Regions from separate parts of the Shewanella sp. 30m-14 genome, predicted to be linked through region 2. Evidence: predicted binding sites of a transcription regulator. Region 2 holds the regulator's gene; each other region holds the start of a gene.

Region 1 (5,939 bases), on a different contig from region 2:
CGAAATGGCGTGGCGATAGCCATTCTGTTCGTATCAACGCTCATCCTTGGTGCTCTCGTTAACTACCTAATTGGCCAATTGGTTTCTAAAACCGGATTGTCAGGCACAGATAGAGTGCTCGGCTTATGTTTTGGTGCGCTAAGAGGCGCATTAATCGTGAGCGCGTTACTGTTTTTTATGGATGCTTTTACCGGAGCACCCAACACAGATTGGTGGCAAGATTCTACACTCGTGCCCGAATTTGGAGTTGTGATCCAGTGGTTCTTTGACTACGTGGAAAACACCTCAAGCTTTGTACCCAAAATATAAAATGCACTAAAGCATTACTTGGCTTTATGTGAGTATTTATACTCACATAAAGCAAAAATATTAAATAATAGAACATCTTATAATGAGGAAGCTTACCCATGTGTGGTATTGTCGGAATAGTTGGCCAGTCATCGGTTAATCAAACCATTTATGATGCACTGACTGTGCTCCAGCATCGTGGACAGGATGCTGCTGGCATTGTGACCGTCGATGGAAGTGCGTTTAGATTACGTAAAGCGAATGGTTTGGTGAAAGACGTTTTTGAACCAAAGCATATGCAGCGCCTGCAAGGTAATGCTGGCATCGGTCACGTTCGTTACCCAACGGCAGGAAGCTCGAGTGCTTCTGAAGCTCAGCCGTTTTATGTTAACTCTCCATTTGGTATTTCATTAGCGCACAATGGTAACTTGACCAATACGGTTGAGCTGCATGAGCGTTTATTGAAGCAGCGCCGTCATGTTAATACCACTTCAGACTCAGAAGTGTTACTTAACTTACTCGCCGATGAACTGCAGCAAACCACTACAGACGATCTTAACGCTGAAGAAGTGTTTAACGCTGTGACTAAGGTGCATGAGCTGACTCGTGGGGCTTATGCGGTTGTTGCCATGATTATTGGCCAAGGTTTAGTTGCATTTAGAGATCCATTTGGTATTCGTCCGTTAGTGCTAGGTAAGCATGAAACACCAACGGGTACTGAATACATGGTTGCCTCTGAAAGCGTGGCATTAGACGCAGTAGGCTTTGAGGTCATGCGTGATGTCGCACCGGGTGAAGCGGTATACATCACTCTTGATGGTGAGCTTTATACCCGGCAGTGTGCCCACTCGCCAAGCTACTCTCCTTGTATTTTCGAATTCGTTTATTTTGCTCGTCCAGACTCTACGATTGATAACATTTCTGTTTATAGCAGCCGTGTCAATATGGGAACCATGCTGGGTGAGAAGATTAACAAAGAGTGGGAAGATCATGATATCGATGTCGTGATCCCCATTCCTGAGACGTCATGCGATATCGCACTTGAAATCGCGCGTCATATGGATCTGCCTTACCGCCAAGGTTTTGTTAAGAACCGCTATATCGGCCGTACCTTTATCATGCCTGGGCAACAAGAGCGTAAGAAGTCTGTGCGCCGTAAACTTAACGCGATAAATGCCGAGTTTAAAGGCAAGAACGTATTATTAGTTGATGACTCAATTGTTCGTGGTACCACTTCAGAACAGATCATCGAGATGGCACGTGACGCCGGCGCGAAAAAGGTCTACTTCGCCTCAGCAGCACCTGAAATTCGTTTCCCTAACGTGTACGGCATCGATATGCCAACCACAAATGAATTGATTGCTCACGGTCGTGATGTTGAAGAGATCAACAATTTGATTGGTGCTGATGGGATGATCTTCCAATCATTACCAGATTTGATTGAAGCTGTACGTCAACAAAACCCTTCAATTAAGCGTTTTGAAACGTCAGTATTTGACGGTAAGTATGTGACTAACGATGTAAATCAAGAATACTTAGATTACATCACGCAGTTGCGTAACGATGATGCTAAGGCAAATCGTAGTAAAGATATTGGCACTAATTTAGAGATGCATAACGTTTGTCATCCTTAAGCTAGATGCGATATAAAAAAGCCGAGCAACCGCTCGGCTTTTTTGTTTTCAGCCTTAATTGATAACGATGATAGACGATGTCTATGCTCATGCTCATGCTCATGTCCATGTCCATGTCCATGTCTGAGAGTGTGACAGCTCCTGATGGGGATAAGCACAACGTTAACCCTTAAAATAACAATTGAAATTAAAACGCTTAATGAGAGCCGTTCTCAAAAAGTGTAACACTCTTTGAGCAAATGAATGGTTTTGAACGATTAATACACTCTGCTTTAAGAGTTTCGTTTGCACCGCTTACAGCTTCAAGGTACAGTTACTGTTAATTTATACAGTAATCCTAGTCCCGTAGATGATCTTATATATTGCCGAAAAACCCAGCCTTGGTAGAGCCATTGCCGATGTATTGCCTAAGCCTTTAAAGAAAGGTGACGGGTTTATTCGCGCCGCAAATGGGGATTGTGTCTCCTGGTGCGTGGGTCATTTGCTTGAACAAGCAGAGCCTGATGCGTATTCGCCTGAATACAAGTCATGGAAGTTTGAGCACCTGCCAATCGTACCAGATAACTGGAAGATGAAGCCTAAAGCTAAAATGCGCGGACAAATTGCCGTGCTACGTGGGCTTGTTAAAGAGGCGACTCAGTTAGTTAACGCGGGCGATCCTGATAGAGAAGGGCAGTTGCTGGTTGATGAAATTATCGCGCACTTAGGTGTTAAAGGCGCAAAGTTACAACAAGCTCAGCGTTTGTTGATAAGCGATTTAAATCCTCAAGCGGTAACAAGAGCATTAGGGCAATTGCGCTCTAACCGTGAGTTTATTCCCCTATCAACTTCAGCGCTAGCGCGTTCTCGCGCCGATTGGCTCTATGGCATGAATATGACCCGAGCCTATACAATCCAAGGCCGAAAAGTGGGTTACCAAGGTGTGCTGTCAGTGGGACGGGTACAAACGCCGGTACTTGGGCTTGTGGTACGCCGTGATGTTGAAATTGCTGAGTTTGTGTCTAAGCCCTTTTATGAAGTGTTAGCGCATTTAGCGACCGATAACCAAGATCGATTCAGTGCAAAATGGCAACCGAGTGAAGCGTGTCAGCCCTATATGGATGAAGAGGGACGGGTACTGGCAAAAGGTTTGGCGCAAAACGTTGTCGGGCGTATCAACGGCCAAAGTGCCTTGGTAGAAAAGGTGATAGCTCAAGACAAGAAGCAAAATGCTCCCTTGCCTTATAGTTTATCGGCGCTACAGATTGATGCGGCTAAACGCTTTGGTATGAGCGCAAAGTCAGTGCTCGATACCTGCCAGTCGTTATATGAAAAACATAAGCTTATCACCTATCCACGCTCTGACAGCCGCTATCTGCCTGTTGAGCAACATGGGTTAGCGCCGAGTGTTATTCGCGCAGTATTAAGTGGTGCGAGTGAGCTATTGTCTGGCTGTGATGAGCCAAATGCCAAGCTCAAATCAAAGGCGTGGAACGACAAAAAAGTTGATGCCCACCATGCGATTGTGCCAACCGAAAAAACGGCCAATCTATCTAGCCTTAACCAGGCTGAGAAACAGTTGTATTTGCAAGTTGCGCGTCAGTACTTGATGCAGTTTTATCCGGCTTATTTGTATAAAGAGACTCAAGTTGAGATCATCATTGCCGGTGGCTTATTTAAAACCAAGGCCAAACAGGAAGCTGCGCTAGGCTGGAAGCAGTTACTTAAGCAATCTGCCAATCAGAAACAAGATAGCGGAAGCTCGAGTGATAAATCGCAGACCGAAGATGGCGAACATCTTGCCAATATCCCAGCGCTTAAAGAGGGCCAAGTTCTGCTGTGCGAGCGTGGCGAGTTATTAGAAAAAAACACCCAAGCCCCAAAGCATTTTACCGATGCGACTTTACTGGGGGCAATGACGGGGATCAGCCGCTATGTCACCGATAATGAAATCCGGAAAATCTTAAAAGACACCGACGGCTTAGGCACTGAAGCGACGCGTGCTGGCATAATAGAGCTACTTTTTAAGCGCAATTATCTAACCCGCCAAGGTAAATCCATTTTGGCTACCGAGGTGGGCAAAGGCTTAATTAACAGCTTACCGCAAAGCGCGACAACGCCTGATATGACCGCGCTGTGGGAAAATAACCTCGATGCCATCAGCCGTAAAGAAGCCAAGTATCAGAATTTTATGGATCCCTTAGTGAGCTCCTTACAAGGCTTGATTGAGCAAGCGGGCTCACAGTTACCGACTTCTTTACAAGGGGTTCAGTCGCCGGATAACGGCTTTAAAAAACGTCGTTATAGCGCAAAAAAGGCTGCTACATCTAAATCATCTGCCGTTAGAAAAACGCCGACTAAAAAAACAAGTACGAGTAAGAGAGCCCCTACTAGTAAGTGATAGAGGCTTTATTGAGGGCATCGACTCTTTTGAAGCATTGTACTTAAGTATGGAGTGGCGCAAAGCTAAGCAGATTGGAATAAGGTTAAAGCAAGTTATAACTTACTTATTCCCAAGCCATATTCCTAAACTATTTGTTTAAACTGTATTCCTAAATCATCAGCTTGATATCTTGTTTAGTAACTTTCAATTGTGTAACTAAGACCTATGGGTTAGCTTGGCTTTTAACAGTGGTCATGAGGTTAGGCAGATGTTTGATTGGGTTGAAAAAATTGCTTTTAATGAGGCGAGCCCCTTAACGGTGCAGGCGCAAGATACGCAGTTTGGCTTTCACCGTAAACAGCCTGCTGTGATGGAGCACAGCCATTGGCATGGCCACATTGAAATTAATTACCTGTTTGATTGTTCTGCTGACTATTTAATTAACGGCCAAGAAATCACTGTCCCAGAGGGACGTATGATTATCTTTTGGGCGTCATTTCCCCACCAAATGACCGCTTCTCGCGGAGAAGGCGAGTTGGTTAACATCTATATCCCTTTACAATCTTTTCTCACTTGGATGCTGCCTAGCACCTTTGTTAGCCAGCTGCTGCATGGCGAGGTCATTGTGTCTGACAGTTTATATGCTTGTGACAAGCAGTTAACACAGATCTGGGAAACCGACATTAAGCGAAATGAGCCGCTGTTGACTAGCCAAGTGATTAATGAGATCCGCGGCCGCATTCGTCGCATGTCAATCGAGCAGTACAGCACCTATGATTTAGCCAATAAAGTGAGTAAACGTGAGGATAGGCCTGTATTTGGTGGCCTAAACCATATTCAAACCATGTTGCGTTATATTGCCGATAACTACGATCAAAAAATTACAATTGAAAATGTTTCAAGCTCAACGGGTTTGCATAAAAACTACGCGATGAAGTTATTTAATCGGGTGATGAAAGTGTCGATTAAGCAATACATTAATCAGCTTAGGCTACAGCACGCTCAAGCACTACTTATTGATACCCAAAGCCCTGTGCTTAATATTGCTCTGGAGGCAGGTTTTGGCTCGGTTAGCCGTTTTTACGATATTTTTCAGCGCGAATTTGCCATGTCACCGTTAGAGTTCCGTCGTAAGGTGAGTGGCTGAGGTGATTTTTTAGGAAGGCTTTACGACTTTCTCGTAAGCGAACTTGAGAGTGTTCGTGTTTCAATCAGTTTCAATCAGTTTCAATAACTTCTTTATTATTTTTAATGGTCTACAGATTTTGATTCAAAATTTTGATGGCAGTAACGAATAATAAACTGACTTGAATAACGCAAAACATACGAGAGTTTTATGAAAAAGCTATTTATCACCTCAGCCTGTGCTATTGCCATATTATCTGCCTGTTCCAATGACTCTCAAACTGCAAGTAATGCGAATGTTGAACGACAACCTGACGTATTGCCCGCAGCTGCGCAAGTACAAGACAACAAAGTGTTAAATGGCTTAGCCGCGACCTTAACGGACCGCTGGCAGTTAACTGACAATGGTTTGGTTTGGGATGTACAAGATAGCCATGAAGATCATATCGAGATGAGTGGCGAACAAACATCTGCCATTATCTATTATGGCAGCGATGTTAACGGGAACTTGAGCTTAACGCGAAAGCTGG
Region 2 (5,939 bases):
CCTTGGCATTCCGGCTAAGCCTAAGAAGTGCATTGGAAAAAACAGCACGTTGACTGAAATTACCGAACACCAGAAGTGCCAGCGCCCTAAGGTTTCGCTGTACATATGGCCGGTCCATTTGGGTAGCCAATAATAGGCCGCTGCCATGATGGAGAATATTGCTCCAGTCACCAATACATAATGAAAATGCGCCACCACAAAGTAGGTATCATGGTATTGGAAGTCAGCAGGAGTGATCGCCAGCATCAGTCCCGAAAAGCCCCCTATGGTGAACAAGATAATAAAGGCCACCGCAAATAACATGGGAGTTTCAAAGGTAATAGAACCTCGCCACATGGTCGCAACCCAGTTAAATACTTTTACGCCTGTCGGCACTGCAATCAGCATGGTGCAATACATAAAGAACAATTCAGCAAATACCGGCATACCCGTAGTAAACATGTGATGCGCCCACACCAGGAACGACAAAACGGCGATACTCGCAGTGGCGTAAACCATCGATGAGTAACCAAATAAGCGCTTACGGCTAAAGGCTGGCACAATTGCCGAGATGATACCGAATGACGGCAAGATCATGATGTACACCTCAGGGTGGCCAAAGAACCAGAAAAGATGCTGGAACATGACAGGATCCCCACCGCCGGCGGCATCAAAAAAGCTAGTGCCGAAGTATTTATCGGTGAGTACCATAGTCACTGTGCCAGCGAGCACAGGCATGACCGCAATAAGTAAAAAGGCGGTAATTAACCAGGTCCAAACAAATAACGGCAGCTTCATCCAAGTCATACCGGGGGCACGCATATTGACGATAGTGACGACCACATTAATCGCGCCCATGATTGAGCTAATCCCCATGATATGAACTGCAAATACAAATAGAGCGGTACTGTCAGGGCTATAGGTTGTCGATAGTGGTGCGTAGAATGTCCAGCCGAAATTGGGGCCGCCACCTTCCATAAAAAGTGAGCTTAACAAAATGGCAAATGCGAAAGGTAGGATCCAAAAGCTCCAGTTATTCATTCGCGGTAGCGCCATATCGGGAGCACCAATCATCATCGGAATTAGCCAGTTAGCTAGGCCTGTAAAGGCCGGCATCACAGCGCCAAATACCATCACTAAACCGTGAACAGTGGTCATCTGGTTAAAGAAGTTGGGTTCGACTAATTGCAATCCGGGCTGAAATAGCTCTGCGCGGATCACCATTGCCATCGCGCCACCGGTTAAAAACATAATAAAACTGAACCAAAGATAGAGGGTGCCAATATCTTTATGGTTAGTGGTTAACAGCCAGCGCATAATACCTTTTGGCGCGCCATGGTGGTGGTCATCATGGCTCACGTCGTTAGCGGCTGGTGAGTCTTGTGTAATTGTGCTCATGTTAATCCCTTACTTTCCGTGACCATCAACATCAGAAGCCTGAACGGCATCACCAGAGTTATTACCCCAGGCATTGCGCTCATAAGTCACCACTGCAGCAAGCTGTTGTGGTGTAAGTAGCGCGCTAAATGACTGCATTGCCGTACCAGGTTTACCATTGATAACAATATCAAGGTGAGCGGCTACAGGGCCTTTGATGATTGGGCTACCCACTAATGATGGGAACGCTGGAGGTAGGCCTGTCCCCGCTGCTTGATGACAAGCCGCGCAGCTAGTCATATAGACTTTTTCCCCCATGGTCAGGAGTTCATTCATGGCTAGGTCACCTAATGGTGCCGTTGTTAGTTCTTTAGTTACCTCGTCATCAGCTTTGGTTTCTGAGGTTGTATCTTGATTAACCTCAGCTTGTGTTGCAGGTGAGGTCGCAGGTATTGCACTTGGAGTCGCTGGGGTTGTATCTACCGATGTTGCTGGCGTGGTCGTATCTGAGCTTACGTCGGCTGCTTGAACAGTGTCGCCTGAGTTATTGCCCCAGGCATTGCGCTCATAAGTCACTACGGCAGCAATTTCAGTTGCAGTTAACTGGCTAGAAAACGCCTGCATAGCAGTGCCCGATTTACCATTTAATACAATATCGATATGCAGCTGAGCAGGCCCTTTAATAAGCGGGCTGCCAATAAGAGAAGGGAATACGCCAGGTAGGCCAGCACCATTAGGCTGGTGGCAGGCAGCGCAACGTGCAAGGTAGACTTGCTCGCCTTGCGCCATTAATTCTTCCATTGTTAGCGTTTGCGATAGGGCAGCCTTTGCTGCCACTTCGGCATTGCTGGCGGCTTGTTGTTGTGCAATCAGCCAAGCATCAAAATCTTCTTCTGATAAAGCTTCAACAACAATAGGCATAAAGCCATGGTCTTTACCGCAGAGCTCGGCACATTGGCCACGATAAGTGCCCGGTTTGTCGATGCGGGTCCAGGCTTCATTAATAAATCCTGGATTAGCATCTTTTTTAACGGCAAATGCGGGTACCCACCAGGAGTGAATAACATCATCTGAAGTCATTAAGAAACGTACTTTACGATTAATCGGTAGTACCAGTGGCTTATCTACCTCTAAAAGGTAGTTTTTACCTTTTGCTTCTTCGCCATCTATCTGCGCTCTGGGGGTAGAAAGCAGACTGAAAAATTCAACATCTTTGTTGAAATAGCTGTAATGCCATTTCCATTGTGAGCCGGTAATCTTGATGGTGAGGTCAGCATTACTTGGATCTTCCATAGCAATCAATGTCTTGGTTGCGGGAATAGCCATAAGTATAAGAATAATAAAAGGTACAACAGTCCAAAGGATCTCGACTTTAGTACTTTCATGAAAGTTGGCGGCGACTGCGCCTTTTGATTTGCGGTGGTTGATCATAGCGTAAATCATGATGCTAAAAACCACGATGCCAATAGCACAGCAGATGTAGAGAATAATCATATGGAGGTTGTAAACCCGCCCACTGATATCCGTAACACCCTCTGTCATATTAAGCGGCATTTCTGATGCAACAAGTACGGGCGAAAATAGCAACGCCAGCACACAATACAACAATTGCTTCACTAGACTTCTCCTCTGTCCACAAGACAAAGAAGAGTCACACAGTAAGTCTCTGCTCTATGTAAACTCTTCAGTTCCCAAAAAAGCAACGATGACTTCAAAGTGCGCGAGTGGCTTGCCTATCGAGTCGCAATTAATGGGATCGCGACACAGGCTATTGTATTCAGTGCTATTCACTGCTGGTGTAACCACGTTGGCACATACGGCTGAAATATATCAGGCCAATCTCAGTCTAAGCTTCAAATTCAGGACTAATCCCAGAGCAAAGACCGACAACTAAATCGCTCGGATATAACAAAATATCGTTGTTATGACTTCCTACACTACTTGGTGTTTAAATATTGATCAAGATCACTTTTTCAATTATTGATAATAAAAAAGCCCTCGAATGAGGGCTTTAGAAAATCGTTTGTACTAGAAGGCGCTTACTAAAACGCACCTCCTAGTCATCATGTATTAGAAAGCGAGGAGATGTTCTGCTTAATGAACAGCACCAAACAGGGAGGCTTGACCAAAAGCACTATCCTGCATATTGATTGAGCGACAAGATTGTTGCTTATTTGTGTTATCAATCGAATGTTCAATGACAATGCCAACAGCGCGAGCGCTTTTGGCAACGATTTGTAGGCGTCGATTGTCACGAGCATCTAAAGAGTTGGTCCAAGTAATCACCGCACTTGAGGTACCGCTTGTTAAGGCTTTTTCCATTGCCCAAAGTGTTTCCACTTCATCTTTAGCATGAACCAGTAAAATGCGGTCCATTCTTACACCCGCAGCTGCTAGCATCTGCTTGTAGCCAATATTCGGCGGGCTAATCAGTACAATCCAGCGACCCTGTTGGCTCAATTGTGAAAGCTGAGCACTGATCTGGTTCAGCTCATCACGCCCTTGAGTTTGGGTCACCATAGTCGTGATGTCATTACTCGTGCTGCTCACCATATTGGTCGATGGCATATCTTGCCACAGTCCAGGGTGACGAGGACTCGTTCCCATTAGTTTGTTCATTGCCAGTCTCCATTACGGATCACACCAACGGCTAAACCTTCAATACTTAAGCTTTGGTTTGCTAGATCCACTTCAATTGGTGAATACTCTTCGTTCTCAGCATGTAAGAAAACTTTGTTACCCTTTTTCTCAAAACGCTTAACGGTAACATCATCTTCAACGCGTGCTACAACCACTTGGCCGTTACGTGCTTGCTGTATTTTGTGTACAGCCAGTAGATCACCTTCTAGTATGCCAATATTCTTCATACTGTCACCACGGACTCTGAGTAAGAAGTCTGCTGATGGCTTGAACATGGCAGGATCGACTTTATAGTGTTGCTCGACATGCTCTTGCGCAAGAATCGGTTCACCTGCAGCAACTTGGCCGATAAGGGGTAAACCTAAATCTGCATCTTCAGTGTCTTCTTGGGTTAACTTAATACCGCGAGACGTGCCCGGCATAATTTCAATGCAGCCTTTTTTAGCTAAGGCTTTTAAATGTTCTTCAGCAGCATTGGCTGACTTAAAACCTAAACGTCTAGCGATCTCGGCACGGGTAGGTGGCATGCCAGTATCAGCAATATTACGTTTAATTAGCTCTAAAATTTCAGCTTGGCGCGGTGTAAGTGGTCTCATGGTTAACCCTGTCTTTCTATACAGTAACTGTTAGTATATACAGTATTTTTTTGAGTGCAAGTAATAACCAGTTATATTGTTTTTTGTGGGATCCAGTTTCAAATGAAATAAATCCAGCGATGTGAAACTCGTTATTGAATAGTGGCTGAAGTTAACTGATATTTTGTCAAACATCAGAACTTACTAAGCTTAGATAAGGCCTCCGGATGGGAATTCGATGAGAGGAGGGACTTTTGAGTGAATATACAGATCAGGCTTCGCTTATTTATGCCCCAAAGTTGGTTGCCCTTCGAATGAAGGTTGATTACATTTTTTGAGTAGTTGCTACGGGGAAGCGAGTTCTCAATTGTCGTTTCACCGTTACCAATCGCCTGCAGCGGGTGCATGTGCAGATACTGCCGTGACACGCAACAAATCCATCCTTGGAAGCTCGGCCATGACGTCCATGTCATGGACGGTCACGGCTGTATCTACACCGGATAATTGGTGCCTTCATTTGGGCCGTGCAGGTTTGATTGCTAGCTTGGAAATGCCCCATTTCTTGTTAGTGCTTCTACTCATTCGTTTTCTGTTCATAATAATTTGCCATATGTGATCTAATGTCAGGCTCTCAATTTAAGTATGAATACATCCGTCTGACGTGATTAACTCAAGATAAGAACGTATAGTGCCTTTAACTGATGATATCGAAAATGAATCATAATTTAGTGCGTACCTGAATTAATATAAGCCTATGAACTCACTACACCTGAAAGCACTCTTATTGGCCGTCGAAACAGGTTCAATATCTGCTGCTGCACGTAAGTTAGGAAAAAAACAACCTCAGGTTAGCCAATGGATTTCTGATCTAGAAATTGATCTTGGCGTTAACTTTTTTGACCGAACTGGTAATAAAACGTCATTAAGTAAAGAGGGGGAACGTTTACTTCCTAGCCTCACACACACCATGAGCCAACTTGATAAGTTTGTTCAAAGTGCCGAAATAATTGCGCAGGGTGAATCAACCGTGCTGACTATCGGGATTGAGAACTACATTCCCGACCTAGCCTTTACTCAGCCTCTAGCATTGACGTTGGATTTTCCCCATTTATGTGTGGAAGTGTATCGCGAAGAAAAACACCAACTGATGCAAGACTTGAACGAAGGCAATGTAGATATCATCATTACTCATGAATCCGACACCCTTCATCATCAGCATTTTGAGTATTGCCGTTTAGGCCATTACAAAGAGTTGTTGGCGTGCAGCCCTGACCATCCCCTCGTGACATTGCCTGTGGTGACCACCATCGATTTAAGCCAATACCGTGAGTTAATTTGGGGAGAGGCGAATAGCAAAAGCAGTCAGCA
Region 3 (5,939 bases), on a different contig from region 2:
CAACAATACATTCTTGCGATAATCTAATTGCTTTAGATATCGATTAAATACCTGTTCAGAGAAGGCGTCATCCATATCAAAACGATGATAGTGGGAGCGAGTGAATAAACCTGTCACTCGTTTACTGGCAACCTTATGTTGCGGTTCCTGCTTAAGAGCGGGCAACTCGCTGAATTGAATAGTAGGGCTTACGGCCCACGCCGAGAATCCGACAAAAATACCGGCAATGGATACAGCCAGAGAAAGTTTTCGCATCAACAAGTTACTCCTTTAGGTGCTAATAAGCCATTACAGCAGTATATGTTCAGCTCTAACTTTGATGGTTAAACCAGAGTCTAACTGAACTTGAACATCTTCTTTTTTGATGTCCAAAATCACACCAGCTACTGGTGCCTTACCTAATTTGACATTAACACGCTGCTTTGGTTTCAGTTCAGCTAAAACCGCAGGTACTAAATTTTCTGCCACAACAGGCTCTTTTGCAGGTTTGCTGCTTTGAGCTTGCTTAGGACGTTTAGCAACTGGCTTCTTAACAGGCTTCTTAGCCGTTTTTGCAGCTGGGTTAGCACTCTTGGCCTGTGCAACTCTTTTCGCCTTAGCTTTGTCTTGGCTCTCTTTTAGTGTAGCTTGAGCATGATCAATGTGCTCTTGCTCTAATTCACCACAAGCATTACCGTCTAAATCAATACGCTGTACGCCTGCTTTCACGCACTTTAAGTAGCGCCAGCTACTCGTGTATCTTCTTAACGCGATTCTGAGCTGAGTTTTACTGACTTTAGAATCATCAGCTAACCTTTCCGCTAAATCTTGAAACAACCCAATTTTTAATGGCTTAGTTTCACCTTCAGCTATAAAGCATAAAGGAAATGTTTCGTACAAATACGCAAGAATAGCGTTGGTATCGGTCAACTTTTCTGTTGATTCCATCTTTACTTCCACAGTTTAAAAAAGGGACACCACCGTAGAGCTTTATCACTCGTATCAGTTAAGTGTCGTTTATATTTGTCTGATCTGCGCATAAACAACAAATGAAAAATCGTTAACATTTGTTTTTATACCTAAAATCAAACCTACCTTAGCAACAATAATACACAAACTCTAAGCATTCATATCTTGAATGTAAACGTGTTTGTTTTTTTCATTACTCAAACCGCTTATTATAGAGAGGCTTCAAATGATTGCGACCTCCAATTAGCGATAATTGGTCGTAGATTAACCAAATAGGCAAAATTCGAGACTTTTTACCAAAGTTTCGACCCCTTGTTGATCAATTTTACTGAACCTTGATAACGATGGGCTATCAATATCCAGCACACCGATAACAGATCCGTTTTGTCGTAAAGGTACAACCAATTCTGAGTTACTGGCACTATCACATGCAATGTGACCTGCAAACTGGTGAACATCATCAATTCGTTGTGTTGAATTTAATGCCACCGCGGTACCACAGACACCTTTACCGACTGGAATGCGAGAACAAGCTACCTTACCTTGAAACGGCCCTAATACTAATTGATCATTTTTCAATAGATAGAAGCCAACCCAATTAAGATCATCAAGGTTGTCATTGATAAAAGCTGAAAAATTTGCCAATGCTGCAATAGTGTCATCTTCATCTGTAAATAATGCCCGCACCTGACGTTCTAGCGTGCCGTAAAAAGCGTCTTCCATTAATACTATCCAACCGTTATATCTAAAACAAAAAAGCATACTTACAACATTCTAACAACAAACCTACCTGCATTAACAAGGAGTTTTATTTTTCTGCCTTGTCCTCAGCTTTTTTAGCTGTTTTCTTAACCGATGCTTTTTTCTCTAGTGATCCACCTTTAAGTAACACTTGCAGGTCATCTTTGTTCTCGGCCAAGAAAAAGCTTAACTTTTCAATATTAACCTCCTCCAAACCTAAGTCACTCTTACTTAAAAACGGGATTAGGTTATCAGCGATATCTAGCATCTTATCGTAGGCATCAGCCTCCTTCTTAGATGTAAAAGTCATCTTTTCAACCCCTTCTCTAACAACTACAAATTGAGTTACAACGGCCATATTCAACCTCACACTGTTTTTATATACAGTAGAGAGTCTCATAGATTGAACTTCTTATGCAAGTTTTCTTGAATATCTGATAAACTTATTCGGTTAATGGCTCTGTATTTTCAATCGCATACGTGAAAATACTCACCTTGCGTACTCGATTAACCGTTTATATCGCAAACTTGGATATTAAAAAAAGATGGCTATGGAAGCAGTAGATAATAGTATTACTTTGTGTCAGTCCTGCGACTTAGTCATTAGGAAGCGAGCACTGCCAACTGGCGTACGTGCTATCTGTCCAAGGTGCCACACCCCCCTTTACGATACGCCATACTGTTCTATCAACGGTATGTTAGCCCTGTGTTTAACGGCGGTTTTCTTTTTCGCACCTGCAAATTTATACCCGGTCTTAGAGCTTGAGTTTCTTGGAAGTATTAGGACAACTACAGTCATAGAGGGGGCGTTATCTGTTTACCAGCAAGGTTATTGGTTAGTGGGTATTGCGGTGTTGGTTTCTGCCGTTGTCGCTCCGGGGCTATTGTTATTATCCATTTTGTCTCAAACACTCATTATTAAGTTCGGGCTCAGTTCTGTCATACTGAGGACGACACTCAAACAATTACTAAAAATTCAAGGAATGCTCACCCAGCTCACCATGCTTGAAATCTATGTCATCAGCTTCCTCGTCGCGGCGTTCAACCTAGCAGATTTTGCCAGTGTCTCTTTTGGTTTTGGTACATTCTGTTTCACCATGTTATTTGTAATGACGTTATTTTTAATGCGCGAGTACGATTTAGAACATATGTGGAGCTTTCTTGATGAACACAAATGACTCTGCAACGCTTGGGAAAGATATCGGCTTAACCTCGTGTCCAACATGTCACAAGGTGACCTGCAGTAAGTCTGCAACATGTAGTCGTTGCGATGCTCCACTTAAGGTTAGAGATTATGACAGTGTCCAAAAAAGTTGGGCGCTGCTAATCACCGCAGCTATTTTGCTGATCCCTGCCAATATTTACCCCATTACAACGCTGACGAATCAGGGACGAGTGACCCAAGACACCATTTTTTCTGGGATCGCTCACCTCGTTAAAACGGACATGATCCCCATCGCAATCATTTTGTTTACTGCGAGTATTTTGGTACCGATCTTAAAAATTGTAGGCTTAACGATTTATTTATCTGCAATCAGTTTCAAACTCCCTATTTCGAAAAAGAAGTTAATGACTGGCTTTCATATTATTGAATGGATTGGTCGATGGTCGATGCTCGACTTATTTGTTATTTCACTTACTGTAGCTGTCGTTAATATGGGACAGTTACTCGACGCTAAGCCGGCTCCAGCAGCAACTGCATTCGCCTTAGTTATTTTACTCACGCAGCTCGCTGCAAAAGTTATAGATACCCGATTACTCTGGGATAGATTGGAAGCAAAAGATGACTCAAGTACAAACGCCTAAAGTCGTAAAGAAAAAGTTATTCTCACCGATTTGGTTATTACCCATTATTGCACTTGCATTAGGCGCGTGGCTTGGGGTGAAGAGCATACGCGAGTCGGGAATTGAAATTACGATTCATTTCCCAAGTGCCACAGGAATGGACATAGGTAAAACCTTAGTCAAGTACCAAGGGCTTACAGTGGGTAAAGTCGTTGATATGAGTATTGATGATGATCTTCAAGGCGTAAACGTCTCAGTTCTCATGGATTATCGTGCCGCACCATTTATCAACCAGGGGACCAAGTTTTGGTTGGTTAAACCTAAAGCAACAATCACCGGCATCGAAGGTCTAGATACCCTTTTTTCTGGTAATTACATTAGTATGTTACCCGGTGGCGGCGACTCAAGATCCTATTTTGAAGCAGAAACAACTGCCCCCGTCATCACACCCGGCGTAGAAGGACTAATTGTCCATATCACTTCTGACAAATTAGGTTCTCTTGATGTGGGTTCTCCTATCTTTTACAGACAGATCCCAGTAGGACAAGTAGTTGGTTATCATCTTGAAAGTGCGGAACAAATTCTAGTAACAGCATTTATTCAACAGCAATATGCTGAGCTAGTTAAAACCGACTCTCAATTTTGGAATGTCTCGGGGATCAGCATCGATGCCTCCTTATCTGGTGTAAAAGTCAGTAGCGAAAGTTTAGCCTCGATACTTGCTGGTGGCATTAGCTTTAGCTCCAATACCTTATCTGAACCCGTGGAAAATAAGCATGAATTCACGTTATATGACAGCCAAGATGACGCCTTAGGCGGATTGCAATTTAACCTACTCGCAAGTGGTACCGACGCCGTATCTCAAAATACCGCCATTGTTTATCGTGGGATCCAGATAGGCCAGGTAACTCATAAAGCATTAAGTGATGATGGCGTTGTGTTATCTGCAAGAATTGATAACGCCTATAAAGAGTTACTCACTGAAAGTGCTGATTTCTGGTTGGAAGGCGCCGATATATCTCTATCCGGTATAAAGCACCCTGAACGTTTAATCACAGGTAGTGTAATTAACTTCATTCCAGGTACAGGAGCTGCAAAACAACAATATACATTGTTAACACAGCAACCTGAGCCCACAAATACTGGTAAACTGCTCCTCACGCTGCACGCAAAAAGCAACCCAGGTATTAGCGCCGGTGCAGAAATTCGCTATAAGCAGATCAAGATTGGTCACGTACTATCCAGTCAGCTCAATAACACTTTTACTCAAGTAGAATATCAAGCTGAAATAGACGCTGACTTTGCGACGCTTATCAGCGCAAATAGCCACTTTATTGCAGAGTCTGCATTAACCATAGATGCGAGTCTCGATGGTGTTAAAGTCAGTACCCGTGATCTGACGACTTTGACTAGTGGCGCGTTAAGCTTAGTTAGAGGCACAAACAAAGCCTTGGCAAAGAGCGGCGACTCGCTGTATGTTTTTGGCAACAGCAAACAGGCTACGTCTTTTTTCAATAATCAAAAGCTTATAAAAAGAAGACTCTACAATCAAGATAGCGCAGATCTCACTGCTGGCTCTCCTATCTATTACAAGAAAATGCAAATAGGCCAGGTGTCTGGCGTAGAGTGGCAAGCCACAAATAATGACTTTGCAATTGATATCGCTATCGAACGTGACTTTAAAAGTTTACTCACTGATCAAACAATCTTTTGGCGTAACAGTGCAGTATCAATCAATGCCAGTTTAAGTGGCGTTGAGGTCGAAGTCGCGCCATTAATGGGAGCTTTAAAAGGCGGAATAAGCCTTGGCTTGCTTGAAGGTAATACCGTCGCAAACGGCACCGCGCTTTATGAAAGTAAGTTCCTTGCATTCAGCCAGGCGGTACCCATTCAGCTCACCTTCCCTGCGACCGTAAAATTAACCCGCAAAGCAGCCATTCGGTATTTAGGCCATAAAGTCGGTGAAATTGAGTCGGTAACCTTAGCCGCCAATTTAAAGCAGTTAAATGTTACTGCTTATTTATATGGTGAATATGCCACTAATTTTAATCAAAAAGATGCCTCGTATTCTGTTGTCGATGCGGATATTTCTTTAGCTGGGATTAAAGCGCCTGAAACCCTGATAACCGGTGCCTATATTGAAGTCTTCCCGGGACAAAGCAACATCAAGGCGACAACCTTTGTTGGACAAGTTGATACGCCATTTCATAATATCGATGGTGCGTTAACCTTTAATTTAAGTAATAGCACCTTAGGCTCGGTTAAGTCAGGAACAGCCATTTTCTTTAGAGGGATAAACATTGGCCAAGTCGATAGTTATGCTCTTTCAGATCAAGGCACTGGCGTTGTAATGCACGTTCATATTAAAAATAAGTATCAACATCTTGTAAACCAAACCAGTGTGTTTTGGGATCTCTCAGGCGTAAAAGTTGATCTTGGCCTATTCTCAGGCGCGCAAATCGAGA

Evidence for each region. Region 2 encodes LexA, which represses DNA repair genes until DNA is damaged. Its sites were predicted from a motif close to TACTGTATNNNNATACAGTA; they were not measured.
Region 1: ACVBIU_RS14720 (DNA topoisomerase III) is a predicted target of LexA. The motif match lies at 2,237-2,256, and genes of this name have one in related genera.
Region 3: ACVBIU_RS00620 (YebG family protein) is a predicted target of LexA. The motif match lies at 2,059-2,078, and genes of this name have one in related genera.

What each region holds. Positions count from the first base shown of each region.
Region 1 covers NZ_JBRILW010000020.1:33,058-38,996, forward strand. The annotation lists gene ACVBIU_RS14710 (CvpA family protein) at 1-309, shown strand, start outside; gene purF (amidophosphoribosyltransferase) at 408-1,922, shown strand; gene ACVBIU_RS14720 (DNA topoisomerase III) at 2,272-4,302, shown strand; gene ACVBIU_RS14725 (helix-turn-helix domain-containing protein) at 4,553-5,431, shown strand; gene ACVBIU_RS14730 (hypothetical protein) at 5,621-5,939, shown strand, end outside.
Region 2 covers NZ_JBRILW010000003.1:35,137-41,075, reverse strand. The annotation lists gene ctaD (cytochrome c oxidase subunit I) at 1-1,377, opposite strand, end outside; gene coxB (cytochrome c oxidase subunit II) at 1,387-2,973, opposite strand; gene ACVBIU_RS03090 (cell division inhibitor SulA) at 3,451-3,975, opposite strand; gene lexA (transcriptional repressor LexA) at 3,972-4,592, opposite strand; gene ACVBIU_RS03080 (LysR family transcriptional regulator) at 5,326-5,939, shown strand, end outside.
Region 3 covers NZ_JBRILW010000001.1:134,644-140,582, reverse strand. The annotation lists gene prc (carboxy terminal-processing peptidase) at 1-255, opposite strand, end outside; gene proQ (RNA chaperone ProQ) at 289-927, opposite strand; gene ACVBIU_RS00625 (GAF domain-containing protein) at 1,213-1,671, opposite strand; gene ACVBIU_RS00620 (YebG family protein) at 1,757-2,047, opposite strand; gene ACVBIU_RS00615 (paraquat-inducible protein A) at 2,235-2,867, shown strand; gene ACVBIU_RS00610 (paraquat-inducible protein A) at 2,854-3,495, shown strand; gene ACVBIU_RS00605 (MlaD family protein) at 3,473-5,939, shown strand, end outside.